3 regions of the Leclercia sp. S52 genome follow, and region 3 is predicted to be linked to each of the others. Evidence: riboswitches for the same ligand, from Rfam matches in the RefSeq annotation. Region 3 holds a riboswitch; each other region holds the start of a gene.

What was found. A riboswitch is a leader RNA that binds a small molecule or an ion and turns the genes downstream of it on or off. The one in region 3 is predicted to bind thiamine pyrophosphate.
Region 1: linked by a shared signal. The riboswitch ahead of thiB (thiamine ABC transporter substrate binding subunit) and the one ahead of thiC (phosphomethylpyrimidine synthase ThiC) in region 3 are both predicted to bind thiamine pyrophosphate.
Region 2: linked by a shared signal. The riboswitch ahead of thiM (hydroxyethylthiazole kinase) and the one ahead of thiC (phosphomethylpyrimidine synthase ThiC) in region 3 are both predicted to bind thiamine pyrophosphate.

What each region holds. Positions count from the first base shown of each region.
Region 1 covers NZ_CP152474.1:755,161-764,735, forward strand. Annotated here, with positions in the region: gene thiQ (thiamine ABC transporter ATP-binding protein ThiQ) at 1-322, opposite strand, end outside; gene thiP (thiamine/thiamine pyrophosphate ABC transporter permease ThiP) at 306-1,916, opposite strand; partial or broken gene thiB (thiamine ABC transporter substrate binding subunit) at 1,892-2,876, opposite strand; TPP riboswitch at 2,911-3,010, opposite strand; gene sgrR (HTH-type transcriptional regulator SgrR) at 3,047-4,702, opposite strand; gene sgrT (glucose uptake inhibitor SgrT) at 4,790-4,942, shown strand; gene AAHB66_RS03620 (sugar efflux transporter) at 5,046-6,251, shown strand; gene AAHB66_RS03625 (Hok/Gef family protein) at 6,449-6,601, shown strand; gene leuD (3-isopropylmalate dehydratase small subunit) at 6,691-7,296, opposite strand; gene leuC (3-isopropylmalate dehydratase large subunit) at 7,307-8,707, opposite strand; gene leuB (3-isopropylmalate dehydrogenase) at 8,710-9,575, opposite strand, start outside.
Region 2 covers NZ_CP152474.1:3,209,777-3,219,351, reverse strand. Annotated here, with positions in the region: gene AAHB66_RS15535 (polysaccharide export protein) at 1-219, shown strand, start outside; gene AAHB66_RS15530 (protein tyrosine phosphatase) at 219-683, shown strand; gene AAHB66_RS15525 (polysaccharide biosynthesis tyrosine autokinase) at 665-2,860, shown strand; gene AAHB66_RS15520 (aspartate aminotransferase family protein) at 2,906-4,372, opposite strand; gene AAHB66_RS15515 (diaminobutyrate--2-oxoglutarate transaminase) at 4,391-5,773, opposite strand; gene AAHB66_RS15510 (hypothetical protein) at 6,096-6,479, opposite strand; TPP riboswitch at 6,744-6,840, shown strand; partial or broken gene thiM (hydroxyethylthiazole kinase) at 6,876-7,631, shown strand; gene thiD (bifunctional hydroxymethylpyrimidine kinase/phosphomethylpyrimidine kinase) at 7,644-8,444, shown strand; gene fbaB (class I fructose-bisphosphate aldolase) at 8,551-9,575, shown strand, end outside.
Region 3 covers NZ_CP152474.1:223,342-232,916, reverse strand. Annotated here, with positions in the region: gene nudC (NAD(+) diphosphatase) at 1-669, opposite strand, end outside; gene rsd (sigma D regulator) at 765-1,262, shown strand; TPP riboswitch at 1,316-1,424, shown strand; partial or broken gene thiC (phosphomethylpyrimidine synthase ThiC) at 1,501-3,397, shown strand; gene thiE (thiamine phosphate synthase) at 3,397-4,032, shown strand; gene AAHB66_RS01065 (HesA/MoeB/ThiF family protein) at 4,025-4,780, shown strand; gene thiS (sulfur carrier protein ThiS) at 4,764-4,964, shown strand; gene thiG (thiazole synthase) at 4,966-5,736, shown strand; gene thiH (2-iminoacetate synthase ThiH) at 5,733-6,866, shown strand; gene AAHB66_RS01045 (PTS sugar transporter subunit IIB) at 7,159-7,464, shown strand; gene AAHB66_RS01040 (PTS lactose/cellobiose transporter subunit IIA) at 7,468-7,785, shown strand; gene rpoC (DNA-directed RNA polymerase subunit beta') at 7,930-9,575, opposite strand, start outside.

The DNA of each region.
Region 1 (9,575 bases), 530 kb from region 3:
GCTGTTGCCCGGCGTTCAGCCTGAGCCCCGGATGCATGCCGAGGCCGATGTTCTGGCGCACGGTCAGATGGGTAAAGAGGTTGTTTTCCTGAAACAGCATCGACACCGGGCGCTGTGACGGCGGCGTATGGGTATGATCCTGGCCCTCAATGGTGATACGGCCGTTGGCCGGTTGCAGAAAACCGGCCACCAGATTGAGGAGCGTGCTTTTCCCCGCGCCGCTGGGGCCGAGCACGGCGATAGATTCTCCCTGGCGCACGGACAGGGTGAAGCGCATCGGCAGGTGCTGATAAAGCCAGGTTACATCAGTGAGAGTTAACATCACGCCCCGGGAGTTTTTCGATAACGGTAAATAACGCAAAACACAGCAGCAACAGCAGCAGCGCCGTGACGGCGCCATCCTGGCTGCGATACGAGCCTATCTGCTGATACAGCCAGAACGGCAGGGTGCGGAAATCATCATTGCCAAACAGCGCCACCACCCCGAAATCACCGATCGACAGCACGCAGGCAAAAGCCAGCGCCTGCGCCAGCGGGCGTTTCAGGGCGCGGAGCTCCACCACCTTCAGCCGCTGCCAGCCGTGCATCCCCAGTGAATCGCAGAGCAGAGTGTAGCGGGCGCTGAGGTCGCGCATTGGGTTTTCCAGTACCTTTAGCGCATATGGAATAGCCATCAGGGCATTGGTGAAGATGACGATGCCATCGGCCGACTCGGGCAGGCCGACGGTGCTGTTAAACAGCAGGAAGAAGCCGCTCGCCAGCACGATGCCGGGCATCGCCAGGATCAGCATGCCACTCAGATCCAGCGCCTGGCCGGCCACTGTCGCCTGACGGGCATACAGCTCCCGGCTGGTCCACAGCAGCATCATGGTCAGCAGGACGCAGAGCAGACCCGCCCCCAGGGCAATGCGCAGCGAGGTGCCGAGCGCCTGCCACAGCACCGGCTGTTGCAGCACTGCCAGCAGGTTAAGGTTCAGGCCATCCACCACCACCGCCAGCAGCGGCGGGAGCAACAGCAGCAGGGCGAGGGTGATGAGCAGGCCATCGGTCAGGCGGCTGCGCAGGCTGTCATGCGGATCGCGCCAGCCGACAAGCTGGCTGCTGCCCACGGCGATAGCTTTACCCAGCCGCTGGCTCAGCATCACCAGCCCCAGGCAGCAGAACATCTGCACCATCGCCAGCAGCGCCGCGCGGCCCGGATCGTAGTCGTAGCTCAGGGCCTGATAGATGGCGAGCTCAATGGTGGTGGCCTGCGGCCCGCCGCCCAGCGAGAGCACGGTGGCAAAGCTGGCAAAGCAGAGCATAAAGATCAGCGCGGCGACGGGCGGAATTTGTCGGCGCAGCCACGGCCACTCCACAAAGCGGAAAAAGGACCAGCCGCGCATGCCGAGCTGGGCGGCGAGCTGGCGCTGCTCGCCGGGGATATTCTCCAGCGCCTGCAGCAGCAGCCGCGTCGCCATCGGCATGTTGAAAAAGACGTGCGCCAGCAGGATGCCCTGCAGGCCATAAGGCGAGAAGGTCCACTCCAGCCCGAGGGCCTCGCAGAGAGCGGCAAGCCAGCCCTGCCGCCCGTAAACGCTGAGAATGCCAAATATCGCCACCAGCACCGGCAGGATCAGGGTCATGGCGCACAGGCGCAGCAGCGCCTGCCGGCCGGGGAAACGCCGCCGGTAGAGCGCGCGGGCGAGGAAGATAGCGGGCACAACGGAGAGCAGGGCGGAAAGAAACGCCTGCCAGAACGAGAAGCGGATGACGTGCCACAGATAGCCGTCGTGCAGCAGCGCCTTGACATCGGTGGCTGGCGCGTTAAACCACAGCGCCAGAAATGCCCCCAGGGCGACGGCCACCATCAGGGTGGCGGCTATCAGCCCCGGGAGTAACCAACCGGCGATCAGCGGCTGACGGCGCGTTGCCATTCACTGACCCAGGCGGCACGTTTCCCGGCCACTTCCTGCGGGGAGTATTCCAGCGCGGTTTTCGGTTTCACCAGAGTGTCGAAACCGGCAGGTAACGCCACGTTGGTGACCGGGTACATCCAGTTGCCGGTCGGGATAGCATTCTGGAACGACGGGGAGACCATAAATTTCAGGAACTTCTCTGCCAGTTCCGGCTGTTTGCTGGCGGCGGTGCGGGCGGCAACTTCGACCTGCAGGTAGTGACCTTCGGCAAAATCAGCGGCAGCGTAGTTCTCTTTTTTCTCCGAAATAATGTGATACGCCGGAGAGGTGGTGTAGCTCAGCACCAGGTCGCTTTCCCCTTTCAGGAACAGGCCGTAGGCCTCGCTCCAGCCTTTGGTGACGGTGACGGTTTTGGCCGCCAGCTTCTGCCAGGCTTCCGGGGTCTTATCGCCGTACACTTTTTGCATCCACAGCAGCAGACCCAGCCCCGGGGTGCTGGTGCGCGGATCTTCGTAGATCACGCGCCACTTCTGATCGCTCTCAACCAGCTCTTTCAGGCTCTTCGGCGGGTTTTTCAGCTTGTTTTTGTCGTACACGAAGGCGAAGTAGCCATAATCGAAGGGCACAAAGGTGTCATTCTTCCAGCCGCCAGGGACGTTAACCGCTTCGGTCGCCACGCCGCTTTTGGCGAACAGTCCGGTTTGGGTGGCCGCTTCCAGCAGGTTGTTATCCAGACCCAGCACCACGTCGGCTTTGCTGTTTTTGCCCTCCATACGCAGGCGATTAAGCAGCGAGACGCCATCTTCCAGCGCCACGAATTTCAGCTCGCAGTGGCAGTCGGCTTCAAAGGCTTTTTTTGACCGCCGGGCCTGGGCCCCAGTCGGCGGCGAAAGAGTCATAGGTATAGACCGTCAGGACAGGACTGGCAACGGCAGGCAGCGCAACCAGCGCCAGCAGGGGAAGAACAGTTTTGAACACTTTGCACCTCTGTATGTGAGAGTGGCAAAGGATTTTGAGCGACAGCCTCAAATCCCTTCGCCGGCGTTATCCGGATCAGGTTCGACGGGTATTTTCTCAGCACACGCTTGCGCGCAGCACCCCGTTGAGAACGGCGGTATTGTAATGATTTGGTGAATATTACGAAAGTATTATGGTTCCGGCGGCGCAAACCATGCCGATTTAAAGTCAAACCAGCCCAGGGTGTTCATGCGTAAGCCGCGCATACTGCGCTGGCCCTGGATCATCAGCCAGTGGTGGATCAGCGGGACAATCGCCTGCTGGGACAGCAGCTGCTGGCACCAGACGGCAAGGTTCATCTCGCCCGCGCGCCACTCGGCGGCGTCCTGCTGCCAGTCCCGCGCAATGCAGTGCTGCAGGAGCGGGACTTCATACAGATGCGAGAACAGCGAGAAGTCGAGGGGCAGGGTAAAGTTGACGCTGTTGAGCCAGATGTCGCTCACCGTCTCGCCCCGATGCCACTCCTCATAGCTGACCTCCTGAATGTTCAGCGTCACCTGTTCGGCGGCCAGCAGTTCACTCATCATTCTGGCGATCACCCGGTGTTCAATATGCTCGCGGTAGAAGGTCAGGGTGAGGCTCTCCAGCCCGGCCGGTTTGTCGCCGCGACCCGGGCGGGCGTGGTGCCAGCGCGGCAGCAGGCCATACGCCGGGAACCAGTAGGACTGATAAACCTCCTCGGCCTGATAGATCAGATTGGCCGGGGAGAGGATCCGGCTGACCCACTGGCGCACCTCGGCGCTGGCTCCGCGGTGGGAGCGGTTGTCGAACAGCAGATAGTAGCAGCCCTCTTCAAGCCGGCTTTCCACCGCCTTTTCCCCCTCGGTGGGCCCTTCCAGCGTCAGGCCGACGCTCAGCTCTTCGTTGATATCCGGCAGGACCCAGACGTTCACCTCGTCAATCAGCGCCCGGTAGCCAAAGTAGTCATCGAAGGCGCGGATCTTGAGCTGGTTATTGTTGTTGCGGGAAACGGCGTAGGGCCCGGTGCCCACCGGCTGGCTGGCAAAGTTGTGCATCGTTTCCCACTCGCGCGGCAGGATCATCGAAGGTACATACCCCAGCAGCCACGGCAGCCAGCGGTCGGGCTGCGAAAGCTGGATATCGAGGGTCCAGGCGGTGGGGGACTGGATCCGGGTGATATGCGAATAGAGGGGCAGCTCGCGGGCGCGCTGCAGGGTGGCGATAACGTCGGCCATCTCCAGCTCGCGTCCGTGGTGAAAATGGATGCCAGGCCGCAAGAAAAAGCGCCAGTGCAAGGGAGAAAGTTGCTGCCAGTGGTGGGCAATGTCGGCTTCCAGTTCCCCATTTTCCTCATTTATGCGCGTCAGCCCGCTAAAGATCTGCCGCGCCATGTGGGTTTCGGAGCGTCGTAATGCGCTGCCCGGCAACAGGTTTTTCATCGGTCGATAATAGAGTACCCGCAGAATATGCCTGCCCTGGCGGAAGCTGCGGCCCAGATGGGAGACCAGCATCTGGCGCACCGCGGCCTTATCGCCCACCAGCTGCACCAGCTGCTCGATGCGATCCTGCTCCAGCAGATCTTCCGCCCGCTGCTGCTGCAGCGCGAGGCCGGTATAAAGAAAGGTGAGACGGGAACGCTTGCCGCGCCCGGCTTCAGCTTCCCAGCTCAGCCAGCCCTGCTGCTGCATGGTGTTAAGCAGGGTGCGCATATGTCGGCGCGAGCAGCTGAGCAACTCGGCCAGCTCGCTGAGCGTGGTGTCCCGGGTCTGGCCGTCACAGCACTGCCACAGGCGGATGAATTGTTGTTGCAGACGACCAGAGGGCATAAAAGGGGAACTCCTGACAAAAAATCAGCAATTTATTAATCCCTATATTAAGCCAATAATTCACTTCGATGAAGCGAGGAGGTGAATATGAAGAGGTCTACCGCGAATCAGTTTTACCAACAGTACTTCTCAGCGACAAAGGGAGTGTCCTGGCTGGCCCGCCGGTGTGCAGAGCAGCGGCTGAAAATACTGGAAGATCTGATGCAGTGGGAGGTGACAACATCGACCTCGGAACGCTGAATGGCTTCGATCATGTGTGACTGAGTATTGGTGCGAATCACCACGCCAGCAGGTATTATCTGCTGGCTTTTTTCGTTTTCACTTGCGCTAAAGGGAACAGGTAATGCTCTGGTTAATGACGATGGGACGCCGTCTCAACGGTGTTTATGCCGCCTTCTTAATGGTGGCTTTTATGATGGGCGTTGCCGGGGCGCTGCAGGCTCCGACCCTGAGCCTGTTCCTGAGCCGTGAAGTAGGCGCCCAGCCCTTCTGGGTGGGGATATTTTACACCGTCAACGCCGTTGCCGGGATCCTGGTCAGCCTGTGGCTGGCAAAGCGATCGGACAGCCAGGGCGACCGCCGGAAGCTGATCCTCTTTTGCTGCGCGATGGCAATCGGCAACGCGCTGCTGTTTGCCTTTAACCGTCACTATCTGACCTTACTCACCTGCGGCGTGCTGCTGGCTTCGCTTGCCAATACCGCCATGCCGCAGCTCTTTGCCCTGGCGCGGGAATATGCCGACAGCTCCGCGCGGGAAGTGGTGATGTTCAGCTCGGTAATGCGTGCCCAGCTTTCGCTGGCGTGGGTCATTGGCCCGCCGCTGGCCTTTATGCTGGCCCTCAACTATGGCTTTACCGCCATGTTCTCCATTGCAGCGGCCATTTTTGCCATTAGCCTGGGGCTGATCGCCTTCGCGCTGCCCTCCGTTTCCCGGGTGGACTCTGCAGGCGCGATACCGGTGACCCAGGTCAGCGGCTGGAAAGACAAAAATGTCCGCAGGCTGTTTATCGCCTCCACCCTGATGTGGACCTGCAACACCATGTACATCATCGACATGCCGCTGTGGATCAGCAGCGATCTGGGCCTGCCGGACAAGCTCGCCGGGATCTTAATGGGCACCGCCGCCGGGCTGGAAATCCCGGCGATGATCCTCGCCGGTTATTACGTCAAACACTTCGGTAAGCGGCGGATGATGGTGATTGCGGTAGCGGCGGGCGTGCTGTTTTATCTGGGGCTGATCCTCTTTCACAGCCGCGAAGCGTTACTTGCCCTGCAGCTGTTTAACGCGGTATTTATCGGCATTGTCGCCGGGATTGGCATGCTCTGGTTCCAGGATCTGATGCCGGGGCGGGCAGGTTCGGCCACCACCCTGTTTACCAACAGCATTTCAACCGGGGTGATTCTGGCGGGGATCGTCCAGGGCGCGGTGGCGCAAAACTATGGTCATGGCCTGGTGTACTGGGTAATCGCAGCGATTTCGCTGGTGGCGCTGATAATGACGTGGCGGGTAAAAGAGAGTGAAATTCTGGAAGGCGGCTTCACGAAATGACAGCCCATTCTGACAGCAGGACGGATAACGCATAGAGTTCACGCGGGTGCTTGAGGCTGTTTGCCTGAAGCATTGCTGGAAGGGTAGACAGAAGAAAGCCCCACTCAACTTAACATTGATGTGAGGCTACCCAACCAAACATACTTGACCCTATGAGGGTAGCCTCTTCATCGCTGGAAAGCAATAAGGAGGCTGGAATGCCAAAACGTACTCTGCTGTTAGGTTTGTTGATGATCTGTATGACGTTATTGATCTTCACCTGGATGGTTCGCGACTCGCTGTGTGAGCTGCGATACCGACAGGATCATACAGAGCTGGCGGCAGTGTTAGCGTGTGAAGTGAAACGTTAAGGCGAGGGCGGGGAGATCTCTCCCCGCCTTTCCAGAGCGGTTGGTTGGCTCAGGCACCTTTTTAATGGCCCGCTTTGCGGGCCATTAAATTAACCCATAAAGGCCGGCTGTTTATTCTCGTAGGCCGCAATGGCGTCTTCGTGCTGCAGCGTCAGCCCGATGCTGTCCAGACCGTTGATCATGCAGTGGCGACGGAACGCATCGATGTTAAAGCTATAGGTTTTCTCCCCGGCTTTCACTTCCTGCGCTTCCAGATCCACTACAAACCGAATCCCTGGGTTGCTCTGCACCAGCGCAAACAGCTCGTCGACCTGCGCATCGCTTAAGGTTACCGGCAGCAGCTGATTGTTGAAGCTGTTGCCGTAGAAGATGTCAGCAAAGCTCGGCGCGATCACCACTTTGAAACCGTAGTCGGTCAGGGCCCAGGGCGCATGCTCGCGGGAGGAGCCGCAGCCGAAGTTTTCCCGCGCCAGCAGGATCGATGCGCCTTTGAATTCCGGGAAGTTCAGCACGAACTCCGGATTCGGCACTTCGCCTTTGTCATCCAGAAAACGCCAGTCGTTAAACAGATGGGCACCAAAACCGGTGCGGGTAACCTTCTGCAAAAACTGCTTCGGGATAATGGCGTCGGTATCGACGTTGGCCGCGTCCAGAGGGACCACCAGGCCAGTATGTTGGGTAAATTTCTCTGCCATGATGGTCTCCTTATTTCAGGCTGCGAATATCGGCAAAATGGCCGGTCACTGCGGCTGCCGCGGCCATCGCCGGGCTCACCAGATGCGTGCGTCCGCCGCGCCCCTGACGACCTTCAAAGTTACGGTTGCTGGTAGAGGCGCAACGCTCACCCGGATTCAGGCGGTCGTTGTTCATGGCCAGACACATGGAGCAGCCTGGCAGACGCCATTCGAAACCTGCTTCAATGAAAATCTTATCCAGACCTTCGGCTTCGGCCTGCGCTTTTACCGGGCCGGAGCCTGGCACCACCAGCGCCTGCACGCCCGGGGCCACTTTACGGCCTTTCGCCACTTCTGCTGCCGCGCGCAAATCTTCGATACGCGAGTTGGTGCAGGAACCGATAAACACTTTATCAATCGCCACGTCGGTCAAGGGCACGCCCGGTTTCAGCCCCATATAGGCCAGCGCCTTCTCTGCGCTGGCGCGCTCAACCGGATCGGCGAACGAGGCCGGGTCAGGAATGCTGTCGTTAACGGAGATCACCTGACCTGGGTTAGTACCCCAGGTGACCTGTGGCGCGATGGCCTCGGCCTGCAGGGTCACCACGGTGTCAAACTGCGCGCCATCGTCCGTTTTCAGGGTTTTCCAGTAAGCGACCGCATCGTCGTAGTGCTGGCCTTTCGGGGCATGCAGACGATCCTTCACATAGGCGAAGGTGATCTCATCCGGGGCAACCAGACCGGCTTTTGCGCCCATTTCAATGGCCATGTTGCACAGGGTCATACGACCTTCCATGCTCAGGGCCTGGATCGCGCTGCCGCAGAACTCCACCACATGGCCGGTGCCGCCGGCGCTGCCGGTTTTACCGATGATCGCCAGCACGATGTCTTTGGCAGTGATGCCCGGCGCTGCCTGGCCGGTGACTTCAATCTTCATGGTCTTCGCACGGCCCTGTTTCAGGGTCTGCGTCGCCAGCACGTGTTCCACTTCAGAGGTGCCGATCCCGAACGCCAGCGCGCCAAAGGCGCCGTGGGTGGCGGTATGGGAGTCGCCGCAGACGATGGTCATCCCCGGCAGGGTGATACCCTGCTCTGGACCCATCACGTGAACAATGCCCTGATAGGGGTGGTTCAGGTCGTACAGTTCGACGCCAAACTCGTTGCAGTTCTTGATCAGCTCCTGCATCTGAATGCGCGCCATCTCGCCGGAGGCGTTGATATCTTTGGTCTGCGTCGAGACGTTATGGTCCATCGTCGCAAAGGTTTTGCCTGGCTGACGCACCGGACGATGATGCGCACGCAGGCCATCAAACGCCTGCGGCGAGGTCACTTCGTGCACCAGGTGACGATCGATATAGAGCAGTGGGGTTTCATTCGGTGCTTCGAAGACCACGTGCGCATCAAACAATTTTTCGTACAACGTCTTCGCCATGATTACACCCCTTCAGCGACATAGCGGGCGATGATGTCACCCATTTCATCGGTAGTAACAGCAGCAGCGCCACGGGCCAGATCACCGGTGCGAATGCCTTCTTCCAGCGCACGGTTGATGGCGCTTTCAATCGCCGTGGCTGCGTCGTTGGCATCCAGGCTGTAGCGCAGCAACAGCGCCAGGGAGAGGATCTGCGCAATCGGGTTAGCAATGTTCTTGCCCGCGATATCTGGTGCCGAGCCGCCTGCCGGTTCGTACAGGCCAAAGCCTTCTTCATTCAGGCTGGCGGACGGCAGCATACCCATCGAGCCGGTGATCATCGCGCACTCGTCAGAGAGAATGTCACCGAACAGGTTGGAGCACAGCAGCACGTCGAACTGGGACGGATCTTTAATCAGCTGCATGGTGGCATTGTCGATATACATATGCGACAGCTGCACGTCCGGGTATTCCCGGGCGATTTCGTTGACGATTTCACGCCACAGGATCGAGGATTGCAGCACGTTCGCTTTATCGATCGAGGTGACTTTATGGCCGCGCTTGCGGGCCGATTCGAACGCGATACGGGCGATACGCTCGATCTCAAAACGGTGATACACCTCAGTATCAAAGGCTTTTTCGTGCTGACCGCTACCTTCACGGCCCTTCGGCTGACCAAAGTAGATGCCGCCGGTCAGCTCGCGAACGCACAGAATGTCGAAACCGTTGGCGGCGATATCGGCGCGCAGCGGGCAAAACTCTTCCAGCCCCTGGTACAGCTTCGCCGGACGCAGGTTGCTGAACAGCTTGAAATGTTTACGCAACGGCAGCAGCGCGCCGCGCTCTGGCTGTTCGGCCGGCGGCAGGTGTTCCCATTTCGGGCCACCCA
Region 2 (9,575 bases), 1.9 Mb from region 3:
CAGGACGGCAAAATTGCCCGCATCTGGCAGCTGAATGCCCGCGACGCGTCTGCCATGGTGCTCGGCACGGAATTTCAGCTCCAGCCCTACGATATCGTCTACGTGACCACGGCGCCGATCTCTCGCTGGAACCGGGTTGTGGCGCAGCTGGTGCCTACCATCAGCGGGATACACGATCTGACGGAAACCGTGCGCTTTATTAAGTCGTGGCCCGAATAATGATCCAATCCATTCTGGTGGTGTGTACAGGAAATATTTGCCGCTCCCCGCTCGGGGAACGGCTCTTACAGCAAAAGTTACCCACATTGTCTATCGCTTCGGCAGGTATCTGCGGCCTGGCCGGTCATCCGGCAGATCGCCATGCCCAGCACATCGCGGCCAGGCATGGCCTGTCGCTGGTCGATCACGTTGCCCGCCCGCTGACGGCGGCAATGATGCGGGAATACGATCTGATCCTCGCCATGGAGTCAGGACAGATAAACTGGATCTCGCTCATCGCACCGGAGGTGCGCGGCAAAGCCTTGCTGTTTGGGCAATGGCTGAGGGAACAGGAAATTCCCGATCCGTACGGTAAAAGCATGGAAGCTTTTGAATATGTTTTTCGCCTGCTTGGCGAAGCAAGTCAGGAATGGACCAACCGACTTACAGTTAAGGGATTACGTACATGTCGTCGAAAAGCGTAAATGCACAGGGTTATGCTGTTGATAACCATGAGCTGGATCTGGCGCGTCTTCTGGGAGAATTAATTGATCATCGCGTGTGTATTCTTAGCGTCACGCTATTTTTTGCGCTCTGCGGGACGTTGTATGCGTTATTTGCATCGCCGGTCTACGTCGCAGATGCCATGGTGCAAATAGAAAATAAGCAGCAGAACAGCATTCTCAAAACCTTAAACCAGCTGACTCCCGAACTATCCTCCGATTCCGGCGCGGAAATTCAGCTGCTGAAATCGCGGATGATCCTCGGCGAAACCGTGGAGGCGTTGCGTTTACGCGATGAGATCACCCAGCTTCGTCTGCCGGTTATCGGCAAAGGGTGGGCGCGGCTTACCGGACAACCCGACGCCACGCTGATCCTCGACAAACTCGCCCTTCCCGCCGAGCAGGGCAGCGGAAGGGGGCTGACTCTTACCGCCGAAGAGAACGGGCATTACCTGCTGGAAGGGGAGGGGTTTAGCGCGCGCGGCACCGTGGGTATACCGCTGCAGCATGCCGGGGTGACGATCGCCGTGCGCAAATTGTCTGCGCCGCCGGGCACGCGCTTCAGGGTGCGGCAGCACGCGCAGCTGGAAGCAATAAACGCCCTGAGCCGCCAGTTTAGCGTGGCGGAGCAGGGTAAAGAGAGCGGGATCCTCTCGCTGAGCCTGACGGGCCAGGATCCCGTGCGCATTGCCACCGTGCTGAATCACATTGCCCAGAGCTATCTGCAACAGAACATTGCCCGCCAGGCCGCGCAGGACTCACAAAGCCTCAACTTCCTGCAGCGTCAGATGCCGCAGGTACGCAGTGAGCTGGAGCTGGCCGAAGAACGTCTGAACACCTACCGTAAGCAGCGCGACTCGGTGGATTTAAGTCTGGAAGCCAAATCGGTGCTGGAGCAGATCGTTAACGTCGATAACCAGCTCAATGAGCTGACCTTCCGCGAAGCGGAGATCTCCCAGCACTTTAAAAAAGACCACCCGACCTATCGGGCGCTGCGTGAAAAACGCCAGACCTTAGAGAGCGAACGGGAGCGGCTGAACAAACGGGTGGGGACGATGCCGTCCACACAGCAGGAGATCCTGCGTCTCAGCCGCGATGTGGATTCTGGCCGGGCGGTTTATCTGCAGCTTCTGACCCGACAGCAGGAGCTGAATATCTCCCGCTCCAGCGCAATTGGCAACGTGCGCATTATCGATTCGGCGGTAACGCAGCCTGCGCCGATCAAGCCGCGTAAGGCGTTGATCCTGGCCATCACGACCCTGTTTGGCCTCTTCGTCGCGACAGGCGGGGTGCTGGCAAGTTCAGCGCTGCGGCGCGGCATCAATGCCCCGGAACAGTTGGAAAAAGAAGGAATTAGCGTCTATGCCACCTTGCCCCATTCGGCCTGGCTGCACGGTAAAACCCGGGTGGGCAACCGCTATTTCTTCCACTACTGCAAACGGCATAAAATCACCGACGTGCCCTTTTTACCGATAGACAGGCCGCTGGATAATTTTGTCGAAGCGGTGCGCGGGTTACGTACCAGCCTACACTTCGCCATGATGGATGCCGAAAATAACATTCTGATGTTCAGTGGTCCGTCTCAGGACTGCGGCAAAACGCTGGTCAGCACCTCGCTGGCGGCGCTGGTGACCCAGGTCGATCGGCGGGTGCTGTTTATTGATGCCGATATGCGTAAGGGCTACGTGCACAATATTTTTGGTCTGCGCAATGATGCCGGTCTGTCGGATGTGCTGTCAGGAAAAGTGGCCTTTAGTGAGGCGGTTCAGACGTACGCCAGCGGCCAGTTTGATGTGGTGACCTGCGGGCACTATCCGCCTAACCCGTCCGAGCTGCTGATGCATGACCGTTTTCGCGCGTTTATGGCCTGGGCCAGCGAGCAGTACGACATGGTGATTGTCGATACCCCGCCGATCCTGGCGGTCACGGATGCCGCGCTGGTGGGCCGGGTCGCGGCCTCTACGCTGCTGGTCGCACGCTTTAACGTCACCAGCGTCCGGGAGATGGAGGTCAGCCAGCGCCGCCTGCAGCAGATGGGGGTCAACATTAAAGGGGCAATCCTGAACGACGTCATAAAATCGGCGGCCAGCTATTATGCTTCCGGTTACGATGCGTATGGTTATTCCGCGGAGCAGAGCCCGAACGCGAAGAAAAAATAACAAGGGAATAAAGACCCGGCAGCGAACGCTGCCGGGTTGAACAACTTACTTCGCCAGCAGCTCGTGCGCCGTGCGTTCCACCAGTGACAGCAGAACTTTGACATCCTCAAGCGTCACGATTGGGTTCAGCAGGGTCAGCTTCAGGCAGGTGATCCCGTTATGCTCGGTCACACCGACGTTGGCACGGCCCGATTCCAGCAGCGCATCACCGATCTTCTGGTTAAGCAGCGCAATGGCCGCATCGTCCAGATTCAGTTCAGGGCGGAAGCGGAACAGTACGCTCGCCAGCTGCGGTGGCATTACCAGCTCCAGCTGTGGCTGTTCGGTCACGTACGCGGCAACCTGCTGCGCCATGGTCACACCGTGATCGATGATCTCAGCGTATTTCTTCTGGCCCAGCGCTTCCAGGCTCATCCACAGCTTCAGCGCGTCAAAGCGACGGGTGGTCTGCAGGGATTTGGACACCAGGTTCGGTACGCCAGCCTCTTCGTCAAACTCAGAGTTCAGGTACGCCGCCTGATAGCGCATCAGCTCATAGTGACGCGCCTCTTTCAGCAGGAACGCGCCGCAGCTGATGGTCTGGAAGAACTGCTTGTGGAAGTCCAGGGTAACGGAATCCACCAGCTCGATACCGTCGAGGTAATCGCGATACTTCTCGGACATCAGCAGTGCGCCGCCCCAGGCCGCATCCACGTGAACCCAGATATTCTGCTTCGCCGCCAGCTCTGCAATCGCACGCAGCGGATCGATAGCACCCGCGTCGGTAGTGCCTGCGGTGGCAACAATCGCCAGAATCTGCTCGCCGTTGGCATTGCACTGCTCGATTTTCGCAGCCAGATCGGTCAGATCCATACGCGAACATTCGTCAGTTTTCACCTGGATAACGGACTGGTAGCCCAGACCCATCAGCGCCATGTTCTTCTGCACGGAGAAGTGCGCGCTGTCGGAGCACAGCACCCGGATCTTACGCAGATCGCCCACCAGACCATCCTGCTGGACGGAGTGGCCCTGACGCGCGAAGAACGCATCGCGCGCCAGCATCAGACCCATCATGTTGCTCTGGGTGCCGCCGCTGGTGAAGACACCTGCGTCGCCTGGCTGGTAACCCAGACGGGTACGCAGCCACTCGATCAGTTTTATCTCGATAATGGTCGCAGACGGGCTCTGATCCCAGGAATCCATGCTCTGGTTAGTGGCGTTGATCATGACTTCCGCCGCCTGGCTTACCACCAGGCTCGGGCAGTGGAGATGCGCCACGCACTGCGGATGGTGCACCGCCAGGCTGTCTTTCAGGAAATATTCAACGGCACGCTCAATGGCGGTCTCGTTGCCCAGCCCTTCCGGGCTGAACTCCAGGTTGATACGATCGCGCAGCTCGGCGACCGTTTTACCCTGGTACATTTCCGGCTGTTTCAGCCACTGCATCACCGCCTGGGTGCTCTGCTCGATGGCCTGCTGATAGGCTTCGATGCTTTGCGCCGACGACGACAAAATCGGGTTTAAATCTGACATTGTATCCATTGTCTCCGGTTAGACTGGGCGAACGCCCGCAGCAAGCAGCGCCTGCTCAAATTTGTCCAGGAACACGTTCAGCTCCCGATCGCTGATCAGCAGGGAAGGCAGCAGACGCACAACGTTACCGTTACGGCCGCCACGCTCCAGAATCAGACCGGCTTCGAAGCATTTCTTCTGGATCAGCGCAGACAGCTCGCCGTCGCCCGGGAAGCAGCCCATGTGGTCGGCAGCTTCGTGCGGTTTAACGATCTCAATACCAATCATCATGCCCAGACCGCGCACGTGACCGATAACCGGATAGCGTTTCTGCAGCTCAACCAGCTTCGCTTTCAGCCACTCGCCCTGGGCGGCAACTTTATCAGCGATGTTCTGCTCTTTGAGGATCTGCAGGGTGGTGAGGCCGGTTGCCATCGCCAGCTGGTTGCCACGGAAGGTACCGGTATGGTGACCCGGAGACCAGGCATCGAACTGCTTTTTGATACCGAGCACGGCCAGCGGCAGACCGCCGCCAACAGCTTTGGACATAACGATGATGTCAGGCTGGATACCCGCGTGTTCGAAGGCGAAGAATTTACCGGTACGGGCAAAGCCCGCCTGGACTTCGTCGAGGATCAGCAGAATGCCGTGCTCTTCGGTCACTTTACGGATGCGCTGCAGCCACTCAACCGGAGCCGGGTTCACGCCGCCTTCGCCCTGGACTGCTTCCAGGATCACGGCAGCAGGTTTACGCACGCCGCTCTCGACGTCGTTGATCAGGTTTTCGAAGTAGTAAGTCAGGGCTTTCACGCCCGCTTCACCACCGATACCCAGCGGGCAGCGGTACTGGTGCGGGTAAGGCATGAACTGCACTTCCGGCATCATGCCGTCAACCGCTTCTTTCGGAGACAGGTTGCCGGTCACGGACAGTGCGCCGTGGGTCATGCCGTGATAGGCACCGGAGAAGCTGATAATGCCGCTGCGGCCGGTCACTTTTTTCGCCAGCTTCAGCGCGGCTTCAACGGCGTCCGCACCGGATGGACCGGTAAACTGCAGGCAGTACTCTTTGCCCTGACCTGGCAGCATGGAGAGCAGGTATTCTGAGAACGCGTCTTTTAACGGCGTAGTCAGATCCAGGGTATGTAACGGCAAGCCGCTGGTAATGACACTTTGGATGCTTTTCAGCACATCAGGATGGTTATGACCCAGCGCCAGCGTTCCCGCACCGGCCAGGCAATCAAGATACTCTTTGTTATCCGCATCGGTGATCCACACCCCATCCGCCTTCGTAATGGCTAAAGGCAGCTTGCGCGGATAACTCCTGACATTGGATTCCATTTCGGCCTGACGGGCCAGATAGGTTTCGTTGGTTTTGAAAGAAGAGGCATTCAAAGTATCAATACGGACTTTATCCGTCATCATATCACTCCTACAACCGCAGCTCAGCACGTGGCCACGATTGAATAATTAATTAAGAAAATGAGAAGGGCATCAAAAATCGCGGCCAATATAGAGCCTTTTTGCGCGGGGCTCAATGGTTAATTGTTTATCGTTTTGTTACGCGCGTTAAAACAACGCGCGTAAGCCGTAACCCCGCATGGCAACTGAGGTTTCCTGGGGGGGCACTCCGCAGAAAAAAAGTGGGGTATTTTAGAATGCTTTAGGAGTATTTTGAACGACGTTCAGAATCCCATGATCGCGACCATGGGTTTTATTCCATGACGCATCGGTAACGCCGTCCGCATCAAGGGAGATCGACAGGATATAACCCGCGCCTTTTATCTCGTAGAAGTTCGCATTTGAACGCTTCACCGTGGCTTTTTTTGCCGTTGATGGTGGCCTGGGTAAAACCATTGTTGACGGTGGCTTTGATGCCGTTTGCGCTAAAAGAGGCTTCACGCAGCGGGTCAGCAACGTGGCCCGCCTGCGCATGCTGAACGGCGGCATGGGCATTCTCTAAAGCCTGTTTTTCGGCCGCGGCATTGATCGTGGCCTGACGGTTCTGGTCGGCAACATAGCAGGCATCGCGGCTGACGCCTTTTGCCTCACACTGCGCTAACCGCTGTTCTTCAGAGACGCAGCCCGCAAGAAGTGCAGCCACCACACCCACCAACAGAATCTTTTTCATACATTAACCTTTAGTAAATTAATAGATTATTTATTAATCAATAACATAGTTACTTTTATGTGTGCAGCTATTATCACATCGTTTCTATAAAAGTAACGAGGTGCTGACTATCGCGGAAGGAAGGGTGTTACTACTTGATGAAGATCACATTTAGCACGAATAGCTAAAATGATGGGAGTAATCCTGGCAAGCAGCAGCGGCAGCAGAAGGGTCTTGCTATTGCCAGACGCATCCTCTACGCTTCCGGGATTACATCATCTTATGTAATTTGACTCGGGGTGCCCTTCCTTGTGAAGGCTGAGAAATACCCGTACCACCTGATCTGGATAATGCCAGCGTAGGGAAGTCAGATGCCCTCCGGGCAATCGCTTCTTCGCGCAAGGCAGGAGCGATACCATGCAGCCTGACCTGCTCAATTTACACGCCTTACTCCACTTCCGAACCCGTTCTCCACTGACTCACTGCATGACTAACGACGTGGTGCATACCTTTACCGCCAACGTCCTGCTGGCCCTCGGCGCATCTCCGGCGATGGTGATCGAAGCCGAAGAGGCTGAACAGTTTTCCACTATTGCCGATGCGCTCCTGATTAACGTCGGTACCCTCACCGCACCGCGCGCCCAGGCGATGCGCCGGGCGATCGAAAGCGCGGTGGCGGCGGGTAAGCCCTGGACGCTCGATCCGGTGGCCGTTGGTGCGCTGGCGTACCGGACCCGTTTTTGCCAGCAAATCCTCGCTCTGAAACCGGCGGCTATTCGCGGCAATGCCTCTGAAATCCTCGCTCTTGCCGGGATGAGCGCTGGCGGGCGCGGCGTGGACACCACCGATACCGCCGCCAGCGCCCTGCCTGCGGCGCAAGCCCTGGCGCGGCAGACCAATGCCGTGGTGGCGGTGACAGGGGAGGTGGATTACGTCACTGACGGGCTGCGTACCCAGACCCTCACCGGGGGCGATCCGCTGATGACCCGGGTGGTGGGCACCGGCTGCGCCCTGTCAGCGGTGGTGGCAGCCAGCTGTTCGCTGCCGGGCGACCGGCTGGATAACATTGCCGCGGCCTGCGGCTGGATGAAACGGGCCGGGACGCTGGCGGCAGCGCAAAGTCGTGGCCCGGGCAGTTTTGCCGCGGCGTTTCTTGATGCCCTGTGGGAACTGGGGGGCACAACGATGAAACGGATTAATGCGCTTACCATCGCCGGCACCGACCCAAGCGGCGGAGCCGGGATCCAGGCTGACCTGAAAACCTTCTCCGCGCTGGGCGTATACGGCTGCTCGGTGATCACCGCCCTGGTGGCACAGAACACTCGCGGGGTGCAGTCGGTCTATCGCATCGAACCCGACTTCGTGGCGGCGCAGCTGGAGTCGGTATTCAGCGATGTGCGCATCGACACCACCAAGATCGGCATGCTGGCCGAAACCGATATCGTCGAGGCTGTGGCGGAGCAGCTCCTGCGTCATCAGGTGAAAAACGTGGTGCTGGACACGGTGATGCTGGCGAAAAGCGGCGACCCGCTGCTGTCGACCGCCGCCGTCGACACGCTGCGTAAAAAACTGCTGCCGCAGGTGGCGCTCATCACCCCCAATCTACCCGAAGCGGCGGCCTTGCTGGATGCGCCCCATGCCCGCAGCGAGCAGGAGATGAAAGCGCAGGGCCAGGCATTGCTGGCGATGGGCTGCGAGGCGGTGCTGATGAAGGGCGGCCATCTGGACGATCCCGAAAGCCCCGACTGGCTGTTCACCCGCGACGGGGCCACGCGCTTTACCGCCCCGCGGGTGAATACCAAAAACACCCATGGCACCGGCTGCACCCTATCTGCGGCGCTGGCCGCGCTGCGTCCGCGGCACGATAGCTGGGCGGATACGGTCCGCGAGGCCAAAGCCTGGCTCTCCTGTGCGCTCGCACAGGCGGACACGCTGGAAGTGGGGCAGGGCATAGGTCCGGTGCATCATTTTCATGCATGGTGGTAGACGGCTGGCAATTTGACGTCCCGCAGACCAGGCTTAGGGGGGCTTACAATCCTGTGAGCCTGGATAAAAATGCCGACACCCTGTCGGCACTGACGGGAGGAAAACCATGACTGATATTACGCAATTGCTTGGCAAAGACGCCGACAGCCTGTTACAGCATCGTTGTATGACCATTCCAGCCGACCAGCTTTACCTGCCTGGCCATGACTACGTCGACCGCGTGATGGTGGACAACAACCGTCCGCCGGCGGTGCTGCGCAATATGCAGACGCTGTATAACACCGGGCGTCTGGGCGGGACCGGCTATCTGTCGATCCTGCCGGTGGACCAGGGCGTAGAGCACTCTGCGGGCGCGTCCTTTGCTGCCAACCCGCTCTATTTTGATCCGAAAAATATCGTCGAACTGGCGATTGAGGCGGGCTGTAACTGCGTAGCCTCCACCTATGGCGTGCTGGCGTCCGTCTCACGCCGTTACGCGCACCGCATTCCGTTCCTGGTTAAGCTCAACCACAACGAAACCCTGAGCTACCCCACCGAATATGACCAGACGCTCTATGCCAGCGTTGAGCAGGCCTTCAACCTCGGCGCGGTCGCGGTAGGGGCGACCATCTATTTCGGCTCGGAGCAGTCGCGTCGTCAGATCGAAGAGATCTCCGCCGCCTTCGAGCGTGCACACGAGCTGGGGCTGGTGACCGTGCTGTGGGCCTACCTGCGTAACCCGGCCTTCAGCAAAGACGGCACCGATTACCATGTTTCCGCCGATTTAACCGGCCAGGCCAACCATCTGGCGGCGACCATCGGGGCGGATATCGTCAAGCAGAAAATGGCCGAAAACAACGGCGGCTACAAGGCGGTGAAATTCGGCTATACCGACGATCGGGTCTACAGCAAACTGACCAGCGATAACCCAATTGACCTGGTGCGCTACCAGCTGGCGAACTGCTACATGGGTCGCGCCGGGTTGATCAACTCCGGCGGGGCGGCAGGCGGGGAAACCGATCTCACCGATGCGGTGCGCACGGCAGTGATCAACAAACGCGCGGGCGGTATGGGGCTGATCCTCGGTCGCAAGGCGTTTAAAAAATCGATGGCCGACGGCGTGAAGCTGATTAACGCCGTGCAGGATGTGTA
Region 3 (9,575 bases):
GGCTGACAGCAGTTCTTTCGGGTCGATGACGATCTCACCGCTGTCGTACTCGGCCATAAAGGCGGTCATCAGCGACTGTGGGAATGGCCACGGCTGTGAGGTGACATAGCGCAGGTTCTTCACCTTGATACCGCTCTCCTCCATCACTTCCCGTGCGACCGCCTGCTCCAGGGTTTCGCCCACTTCGACAAACCCGGCCAGCACGGTATGCACGCCGTTGCGATGACGGGTGTGCTGCGCCAGCAAAATGGAATCATCCCGGCGGATGGCGACGATGATGCACGGCGCGATTTGCGGGTAATAGCGTTCCCGGCAGTGGCTGCAGAGCATCGCCCACTCGGTTTTGCTTGGGTGCATGGTGTGGCCACAGTAGCCGCAGAACTTATGCGAGCGATAAAACTCGGCCAACTGCACAGCACGACCTGCCAGCTGGAACAAGCCGACATCAAGATCGAGCACCTGACGCACCGATCCCATATCGTGACGGCGATTTTGTTGGATCAACCACACAGAATCGCCCTTCCACTCGCCAATATTTAGTGCGGGCTGTCCCGCAAGATCGAAATTTCCGGCCTCGCCGTATGGTAATTCACCGCCGGGCAACCATAATTTTTGTTCATGACTGACTAACCACCAGCCACGATCCGATTTTTCAATTATACGATCCATATCTATTGCACTACCTTTGCTTCACAGGCATGTTGGTAACAATACTATTACATTTTGGGTGGGCAGCTTTTAATCTTAACCTTGCGGAGTCAAACATGCTAAACCAGCTAGAAAACCTGACAGAGCGCGTTGGCGGAAGTAACAAACTGGTCGATCGCTGGCTGCACGTGCGGAAACATCTGCTTGTTGCCTACTACAATCTCGTTGGCATTAAGCCTGGCAAAGAGTCCTATATGCGCCTGAACGAAAAAGCGCTGGACGATTTCTGTCAGAGCCTGGTCGACTACCTTTCCAACGGTCATTTCAATATTTATGAACGCTTTATCCGTGAAATGGAAGGTAAGAGTCCGTATTTAGCGGCAACCAAACTCTATCCCCTACTGGAAGCCAATACCCAGCAAATCATGGATTACTACGACTCCACGCTGGAAAACGCCATCGATCAGGATAACTACCTGGAATTTCAGCAGGCGCTTTCCGATATCGGCGAGGCGCTGGAGCAGCGCTTTACGCTGGAAGACAACCTGATCGCCCTTGCGTTGGATCACAATCTGAAAGCGAGCAACGAAGATAACGTCGCCCGACCGGCTTGAGTTATTCCTCGTTAACGCGTAGTTTACATTCACTGCTCCCGCTGTAGGGGAGCTTATTCTTGTCGGAGTGCCCAGTGCGAAAGCCGGGCTGAGACCGTTAATTCGGGATCCGCGGAACCTGATCAGGTTAAGACCTGCGAAGGGAACAAGAGTCAACATATTGCATCGCCCCCGGGCGATCCTCTCTTGCTTCATCCGTCGTCTGACAAGCCACTTCCTGCACTTACTGGAACGAGCTATGTCTGCCACAAAAATGACCCGCCGCGAACAGCGCGCACACGCCCAACACTTTATCGACACTCTGGAAGGCACCGCTTTCCCGAACTCGAAACGCATCTATCTGACCGGTTCGCAGGAGGATATCCGCGTGCCGATGCGCGAGATCCAGCTCAGCCCGACCTTGATCGGCGGCAGCAAAGAGAATCCGCAGTTTGAAGAGAACGAAGCGGTCCCGGTCTACGACACCTCCGGCCCGTACGGCGATCCGGATGTGGCGATTAATGTCCAGCAGGGGCTGGCCAAGCTGCGCCTGCCATGGATAGAAGCCCGTAACGACAGCGAAGCCCTGAACGAGCAAAGCTCGGCTTACACCCGGGAGCGCCTGGCCGATGACGGTCTGGACGAGCTGCGCTTCACCGGGCTGCTCACGCCGAAGCGTGCACGAGCGGGTAAATGCGTGACCCAGCTGCACTACGCCCGCCAGGGGATAGTGACGCCGGAGATGGAGTTTATCGCCATCCGCGAAAATATGGGCCGCGAGCGCATTCGTGGCGAAGTGCTGCGCCACCAGCATCCAGGCGAAGGCTTTGGCGCCCGCCTGCCGGAGAACATCACCCCGGAATTTGTGCGTGACGAAGTGGCCGCGGGCCGTGCCATTATCCCGGCCAACATCAACCACCCGGAATCAGAGCCGATGATCATCGGGCGTAACTTCCTGGTGAAGGTGAATGCCAACATCGGTAACTCGGCGGTCACCTCCTCCATCGAGGAAGAGGTGGAGAAGCTGGTCTGGTCCACCCGCTGGGGTGCCGACACGGTGATGGATCTCTCCACCGGCCGCTATATTCACGAAACCCGCGAATGGATCCTGCGTAACAGCCCGGTGCCGATTGGTACGGTGCCCATCTACCAGGCGCTGGAGAAGGTTAACGGCATCGCGGAAGATCTCACCTGGGAAGCCTTCCGCGATACGCTGCTGGAGCAGGCCGAGCAGGGCGTGGATTACTTCACCATCCACGCAGGCGTGCTGCTGCGCTACGTGCCGATGACCGCTAAACGCCTGACCGGCATCGTCTCCCGCGGCGGTTCGATCATGGCGAAATGGTGCCTGTCCCATCATCAGGAGAACTTCCTGTATGAGCACTTCCGCGAGATCTGCGAAATCTGCGCCGCGTACGACGTGTCGCTGTCGCTGGGCGATGGCCTGCGTCCGGGCTCCATTCGCGATGCCAACGACGAAGCGCAGTTTGCCGAACTCCACACCCTGGGCGAGCTGACCAAAATTGCCTGGGAGTATGACGTGCAGGTGATGATTGAGGGCCCGGGCCACGTGCCGATGCAGATGATCCGCCGCAATATGACCGAAGAGCTGGAGCACTGCCACGAAGCGCCGTTCTACACCCTGGGGCCGTTGACCACCGACATCGCGCCGGGCTATGACCACTTCACCTCCGGAATTGGTGCAGCGATGATCGGCTGGTTTGGCTGCGCCATGCTCTGCTACGTCACGCCGAAAGAGCACCTCGGCCTGCCAAACAAAGAGGACGTGAAGCAGGGGCTGATCACCTACAAGATCGCCGCCCATGCCGCCGACCTGGCGAAGGGTCACCCGGGGGGCGCAGATCCGCGATAACGCCATGTCGAAAGCACGCTTTGAATTCCGCTGGGAAGATCAGTTCAACCTCGCCCTCGACCCCTTCACCGCCCGCGCCTATCACGACGAAACCCTGCCTCAGGAATCCGGCAAAGTGGCGCACTTCTGCTCCATGTGCGGGCCAAAATTCTGCTCGATGAAAATCAGCCAGGAGGTACGCGACTACGCCGCGGCGCAGACCATTGAAGTGGGGATGGCCGACATGTCGGAAACCTTCCGCGCCAAGGGCGGCGTGATCTACCTCAAAAAAGAGGAGGCGTAATGTATCAACCCAACTTCCCGCCGGTACCCTTTCGTCTTGGGCTCTATCCGGTGGTCGACAGCGTGGCCTGGATTGAGCGTCTGCTTGCCGCGGGCGTAAAAACGATCCAGCTGCGCATCAAAGATAAGCAGGATGACGAGGTCGAGGCCGATATCGTGGCGGCCATTGCCCTGGGGCGTCGCTACGACGCCCGCCTGTTTATCAATGATTACTGGCGGCTGGCGATTAAACATCAGGCTTATGGCGTGCATCTCGGCCAGGAAGACCTGGAGACCACCGATCTTGCGGCCATTCGTGCTGCCGGGTTACGCCTCGGCGTCTCAACCCACGACGACATGGAGATCGACGTGGCGCTGGCGGCGCGTCCGTCCTACATCGCCCTCGGGCACGTTTTCCCGACCCAAACCAAGCAGATGCCTTCCGCCCCTCAGGGGCTGGAGCAGCTGGCCCGCCATATCGAACGGCTTGCGGATTACCCTACCGTCGCCATCGGTGGTATCAGTCTCGAACGCGCCGCGGCGGTGCTGGCGACCGGCGTGGGCAGCATTGCGGTGGTGAGCGCTATCACTCAGGCCGATGACTGGCAGGCGGCAACGGCACAGCTACTGCAACTGGCGGGGGCGGGCGATGAATGACCGTGACTTTATGCGCTACAGCCGCCAGATCCTGCTGGAGGATATCGCCATCGACGGGCAGCAGAAGCTGCTCGCCAGCCGGGTATTGCTGGTCGGCCTCGGCGGATTAGGCGCTCCGGCGGCGCTGTACCTGGCCGGTGCCGGGATCGGCACCCTGGTGCTGGCCGACGATGACGAGGTGCATCTGAGTAATTTGCAGCGCCAGATCCTGTTTACTACCGACGATATCGCCCAGCCGAAAGCGCAAGTGACGCAGCGCCGGCTGCAGCAGCTTAACCCGGACATCCGGCTGATTGCCCTGCAGACCCGCCTGGAAGGCAAAGCGCTGCAGGAGGAGATCGCCCGCGCCGACGTGGTGCTGGACTGCACCGATAACATGGCCACCCGCCAGGCGATCAATGCCGCCTGCGTGATGCTCAACACCCCGCTCATCACCGCCAGCGCCGTGGGATTTGGCGGGCAGATGATGGTGCTGACACCGCCCTGGGCGCAGGGCTGCTATCGCTGTCTGTGGCCGGAGGATGACGAGCCGCAACGCAACTGCCGCACCGCAGGCATTGTCGGGCCGGTGGTTGGCGTGATGGGAACCTTGCAGGCGCTGGAGGCGATCAAGCTGCTGAGCGGCATCGAGACCCCGCGCAATGCGCTGCGCCTGTTCGATGCCCGGGCAGGAAGCTGGCGACAGCTGGCCCTGCAGCGCGCCAGCGGCTGTGAGGTATGTGGAGGCCAGCATGCGGATCCTGTTTAACGACGAACCGATGCAGTGCGTGGAAGGCATAACCGTTGCCACTCTGCTCCACCAGCTGCGCCAGTTAAAACCCGGGGTCGCGCTGGCCCTGAATCAACAGATCCTGCCGCGCGAGCAGTGGGATAAACAGCAGGTCTGCGAAGGCGATCGGATCCTGCTCTTTCAGGTGATTGCCGGAGGCTGAGATGTTACGTATTGCTGATAAAACCTTTGATTCACATCTGTTTACCGGCACCGGGAAATTCGCCTCGCCGCAGCTGATGGTGGACGCCATTCGCGAGAGCGGCAGCCAGCTGGTGACCCTGGCGATGAAGCGGGTCGATCTGCGCAATCACAATGACGCTATTCTGGCGCCGCTGCTGGAGGCAGGTGTCAGCCTGCTGCCCAACACCTCCGGGGCCAAAACCGCGGAGGAGGCGGTGTTCGCCGCCCGGCTGGCGCGCGAGGCGCTGGGAACGCACTGGCTCAAGCTGGAGATCCATCCCGATGCCCGCTGGCTGCTGCCCGATCCCATCGAGACGCTGAAAGCGGCGGAAATGCTGGTAAAAGAGGGATTCACGGTGCTGCCCTACTGCGGTGCCGATCCGGTGCTGTGCAAACGGCTTGAAGAGGCGGGTTGCGCGGCGGTGATGCCGCTCGGCGCGCCGATAGGCTCCAACCAGGGGCTGGAAACCCGCGCCATGCTGGAGATCATCATTCAGCAGGCGACCGTGCCGGTGATCGTGGATGCCGGGATCGGCGTTCCCAGCCATGCCGCACAGGCGCTGGAGATGGGGGCCGATGCCGTGCTGGTCAACACCGCCATTGCAGTCGCGGACGATCCGGTGATGATGGCGCGGGCGTTTCGTCTGGCGGTAGAGGCGGGCGTGCTGGCACGCCAGTCTGGCCCCGGCTCGCGGAGCCCTGAAGCCCAGGCCACCAGCCCGTTAACCGGATTTCTGGAGGCCTTCTCATGAATACCTTTACCGATCGCTGGCACCAGCTCAACTGGGACGATATTCGCCTGCGCATCAACAGTAAAACCCCGGCGGACGTTGAGCGCGCTCTGACTGCCCGGCAGCCGACGCGCGAGGATATGATGGCCCTGCTCTCCCCCGCCGCCAGCGCGTATCTTGAGCCGATGGCGCAGCGGGCCCAGCGTCTGACCCGCCAGCGCTTTGGCAACACGGTGAGCTTTTATGTTCCGCTCTATCTCTCCAACCTGTGCGCGAACGACTGTACCTACTGCGGCTTTTCAATGAGCAACCACATCAAGCGCAAAACGCTGGATGAAAATGAGATTGCCCGGGAGTGTGCCACGATCCGCGAGATGGGGTTTGAGCATCTGCTGCTGGTGACCGGCGAGCACCAGGCTAAGGTCGGAATGGACTATTTTCGTCGCCATATCCCGGCCATTCGCCGCCAGTTCGCCTCGTTGCAGATGGAGGTTCAACCCCTGTCAGAGGCCGAATATGGCGAGCTAAAAACGCTGGGGCTGGATGGCGTGCTGGTCTATCAGGAGACCTATCACGAGGCGGTCTATGCTCAACACCACTTGAAAGGTAAAAAGCAGGACTTCTTCTGGCGACTTGAGACCCCGGATCGGCTGGGCCGCGCCGGGATCGACAAGATCGGACTCGGGGCACTGACCGGACTCTCCGACAGCTGGCGGGTCGACAACTTTATGGTGGCGGAACACCTGCTCTGGCTACAGCAGCACTACTGGCAGAGCAGGTACTCGATCTCCTTTCCCCGGCTGCGCCCCTGCGCTGGCGGGATCCAGCCCGCGTCGATCATGGATGAACGTCAGTTGGTGCAGACCATCTGCGCGTTTCGTCTACTGGCGCCGGAGGTGGAGCTGTCACTGTCGACCCGGGAATCCCCCGCGTTTCGCGATCGCGTCATTCCGCTGGCCATTAACAACGTCAGCGCCTTTTCAAAAACCCAGCCAGGCGGCTATGCCGATGACCATCCCGAGCTGGAGCAGTTTGCGCCGCACGATAGTCGTCGCCCGGAAGTGGTTGCCGAAGCGCTCAGCCAGCAGGGATTGCAGCCGGTGTGGAAAGACTGGGATAGCTGGCTGGGACGCGCCTCGCAGCCGGGCTGAAAAAGAGTGTAACCCGATGAAGTTATTACGAGGCGTCACGTAACCTCATCAACGGGCCATTGTCAGCCTGAGCATGTTTTTTTTACGCTTATTCCGTCAGCCGGGGATGCTGACCAGGGCGGAAAGCTTCTTCCTCGTTCCGCCCTGCCTTTCCCCGTTCTGTAACAATTGTAACCGGTTTCAGAAAATGCGGGTTTCTTTGTGATGCCTCACACACAATCGCGGTAACGCGGTTGTCGAAGCGGGCTACGCGGGATAATTATCAATAAACACATGTACATTGAGGCTGACTATGAAGAACATCGTTTTATGCTGTGCAGCGGGAATGTCCACCAGCATGCTGGTTCAACGCATGAAAGACGCCGCGCAGAAAAAAGGGGTCGAAGTAACCATTAAAGCCGTACCGGTTGCTGAGTTTAAAGATGAAATCGCCGCAGCCGACATTGTGTTGCTTGGCCCGCAGGTCAAATACGAACTCAATAATCTTCAGGCACAGGCAGAACCGCTGGGCAAAAAAGTCGCGGTTATCGACATGATGGATTACGGCATGATGAAAGGCGATGCCGTCCTCGAAAAAGCCCTCAAGCTGCTGGAGTGACCCATGGAAGATTTAGAAACCATTATTATGGAGCTGCTGGTGAATGCCGGTGCAGCCCGCAGTTCAGCATTAACCGCCCTGCAGATGGCGCGTAAAGGTGAATTTGCCGACGCGGAAAAAGCGATGGAAGAGTCGCGTGAATTCGTTAAGCATGCGCACACCATCCAGACGAAGCTGATCGGTATGGATGAAGGCACCGGCAAGCTACCGGTTAACCTGATTACCGTTCACTCTCAGGACCACCTGATGAACGCGATGGTGATTCAGGATCTGGCGGGAGATATGATCGAGCTGTATCGCCGGTTACCGCTGGTGAACTAACACGCCCGGTGGCGCTACGCTTACCGGGCCTACAACGACCCCGAACCGTAGGCCGGGTAAGCGCAGCGCCACCCGGCAACAGCCGCACCAGACACGCAAAAAAAAACCCGCCGAAGCGGGTTTTTTTATGGGCTGACGTCACGATTACTCGTTGTCAGAACCGCCCAGGCCTGCGTTCAGCAGCTCTGCCAGGCTGGCAGAGGCGTCTTCAGCAGTCACCTGTGGTGCAGCTGGGATTTCGCCCGCTGCGCGACGGCGCATACGATCCTGGTGGTACGCATAACCGGTACCGGCCGGGATCAGACGACCCACAATAACGTTCTCTTTCAGACCGCGCAGTTCGTCGCGTTTGCCCGCAACAGCTGCTTCGGTAAGCACACGAGTGGTCTCCTGGAACGATGCCGCGGAGATGAAGGACTCGGTTGCCAGAGACGCTTTGGTGATACCCAGCAGGTCACGTGCGAAGGTCGCACTGAGTTTGCCGTTCGCTTCCAGATCGCGGTTAGCGATCTTAACGCGAGAGTATTCAACCTGCTCACCTTCGAGGAAGTCGGAGCTACCGGCATTCACGATGGTGGCTTTACGTAGCATCTGACGAACGATAACTTCGATGTGCTTATCGTTGATCTTAACGCCTTGCAGACGGTAAACGTCCTGTACTTCGTTGGTGATGTAACGCGTTACCGCGTGGACGCCACGAAGACGCAGAATGTCGTGCGGTGCTTCCGGACCGTCGGAAACCACGTCACCACGTTCTACACGTTCACCTTCAAACACGTTGAGCTGACGCCATTTTGGAATCATCTCTTCGTACGGATCGCTGCCATCCAGCGGCGTGATCACCAGACGGCGCTTCCCTTTGGTCTCTTTACCGAAGGAAATGATACCGCTGATTTCAGCCAGGATTGCCGGCTCTTTCGGACGACGTGCTTCGAACAGGTCCGCAACGCGTGGCAGACCACCGGTGATATCTTTGGTACCGCTGGATTCCTGTGGAATACGCGCCAGAGCATCACCCGCACCGATCTGAACACCATCTTCCAGCTGAACAATCGCTTTACCTGGCAGGAAGTACTGAGCCGGCATGTCGGTGCCCGGGATCAGAACATCGTTGCCATTAGCATCAACGATTTTCAGTGCTGGACGCAGATCTTTACCACCCGCGGTACGTTCTGCAGAATCCAGAACCACCAGGGAAGAGAGACCGGTCAGGTCGTCGGTCTGACGAGTAATCGTCTGGCCGTCGATCATATCGGTGAAGCGAATGAAACCAGCCACTTCGGTGATTACCGGCATGGTGTGTGGATCCCAGTTCGCTACGGTTTCGCCGCCAGCAACCTGTTCGCCATCGCCTTTCGCCATAACAGCACCGTAAGGCACTTTATAGCTCTCTTTGGTACGACCGAATTCGTCGATCAGCTTCAGCTCGGTGTTACGAGAAGTCACAACCAGCTTGCCGGAAGAGTTAACAACCGACTTCGCGTTGTTGAGCTTGATGCTACCTTTGTTTTTCACCTGGATGCTGGATTCAGCAGCCGCACGAGATGCCGCACCACCGATGTGGAACGTACGCATCGTCAGCTGTGTACCCGGCTCACCGATGGACTGTGCCGCGATAACACCGATCGCTTCACCTTTGTTGATGATGTGGCCACGCGCCAGGTCACGACCGTAGCAGTGCGCACATACACCAAAGTCGGTGTCACAGGATACAACGGAACGTACTTTCACTGAGTCAACAGAGTTGGCTTCCAGCAGGTCACACCAGTGCTCGTGCAGCAGCGTGTTGC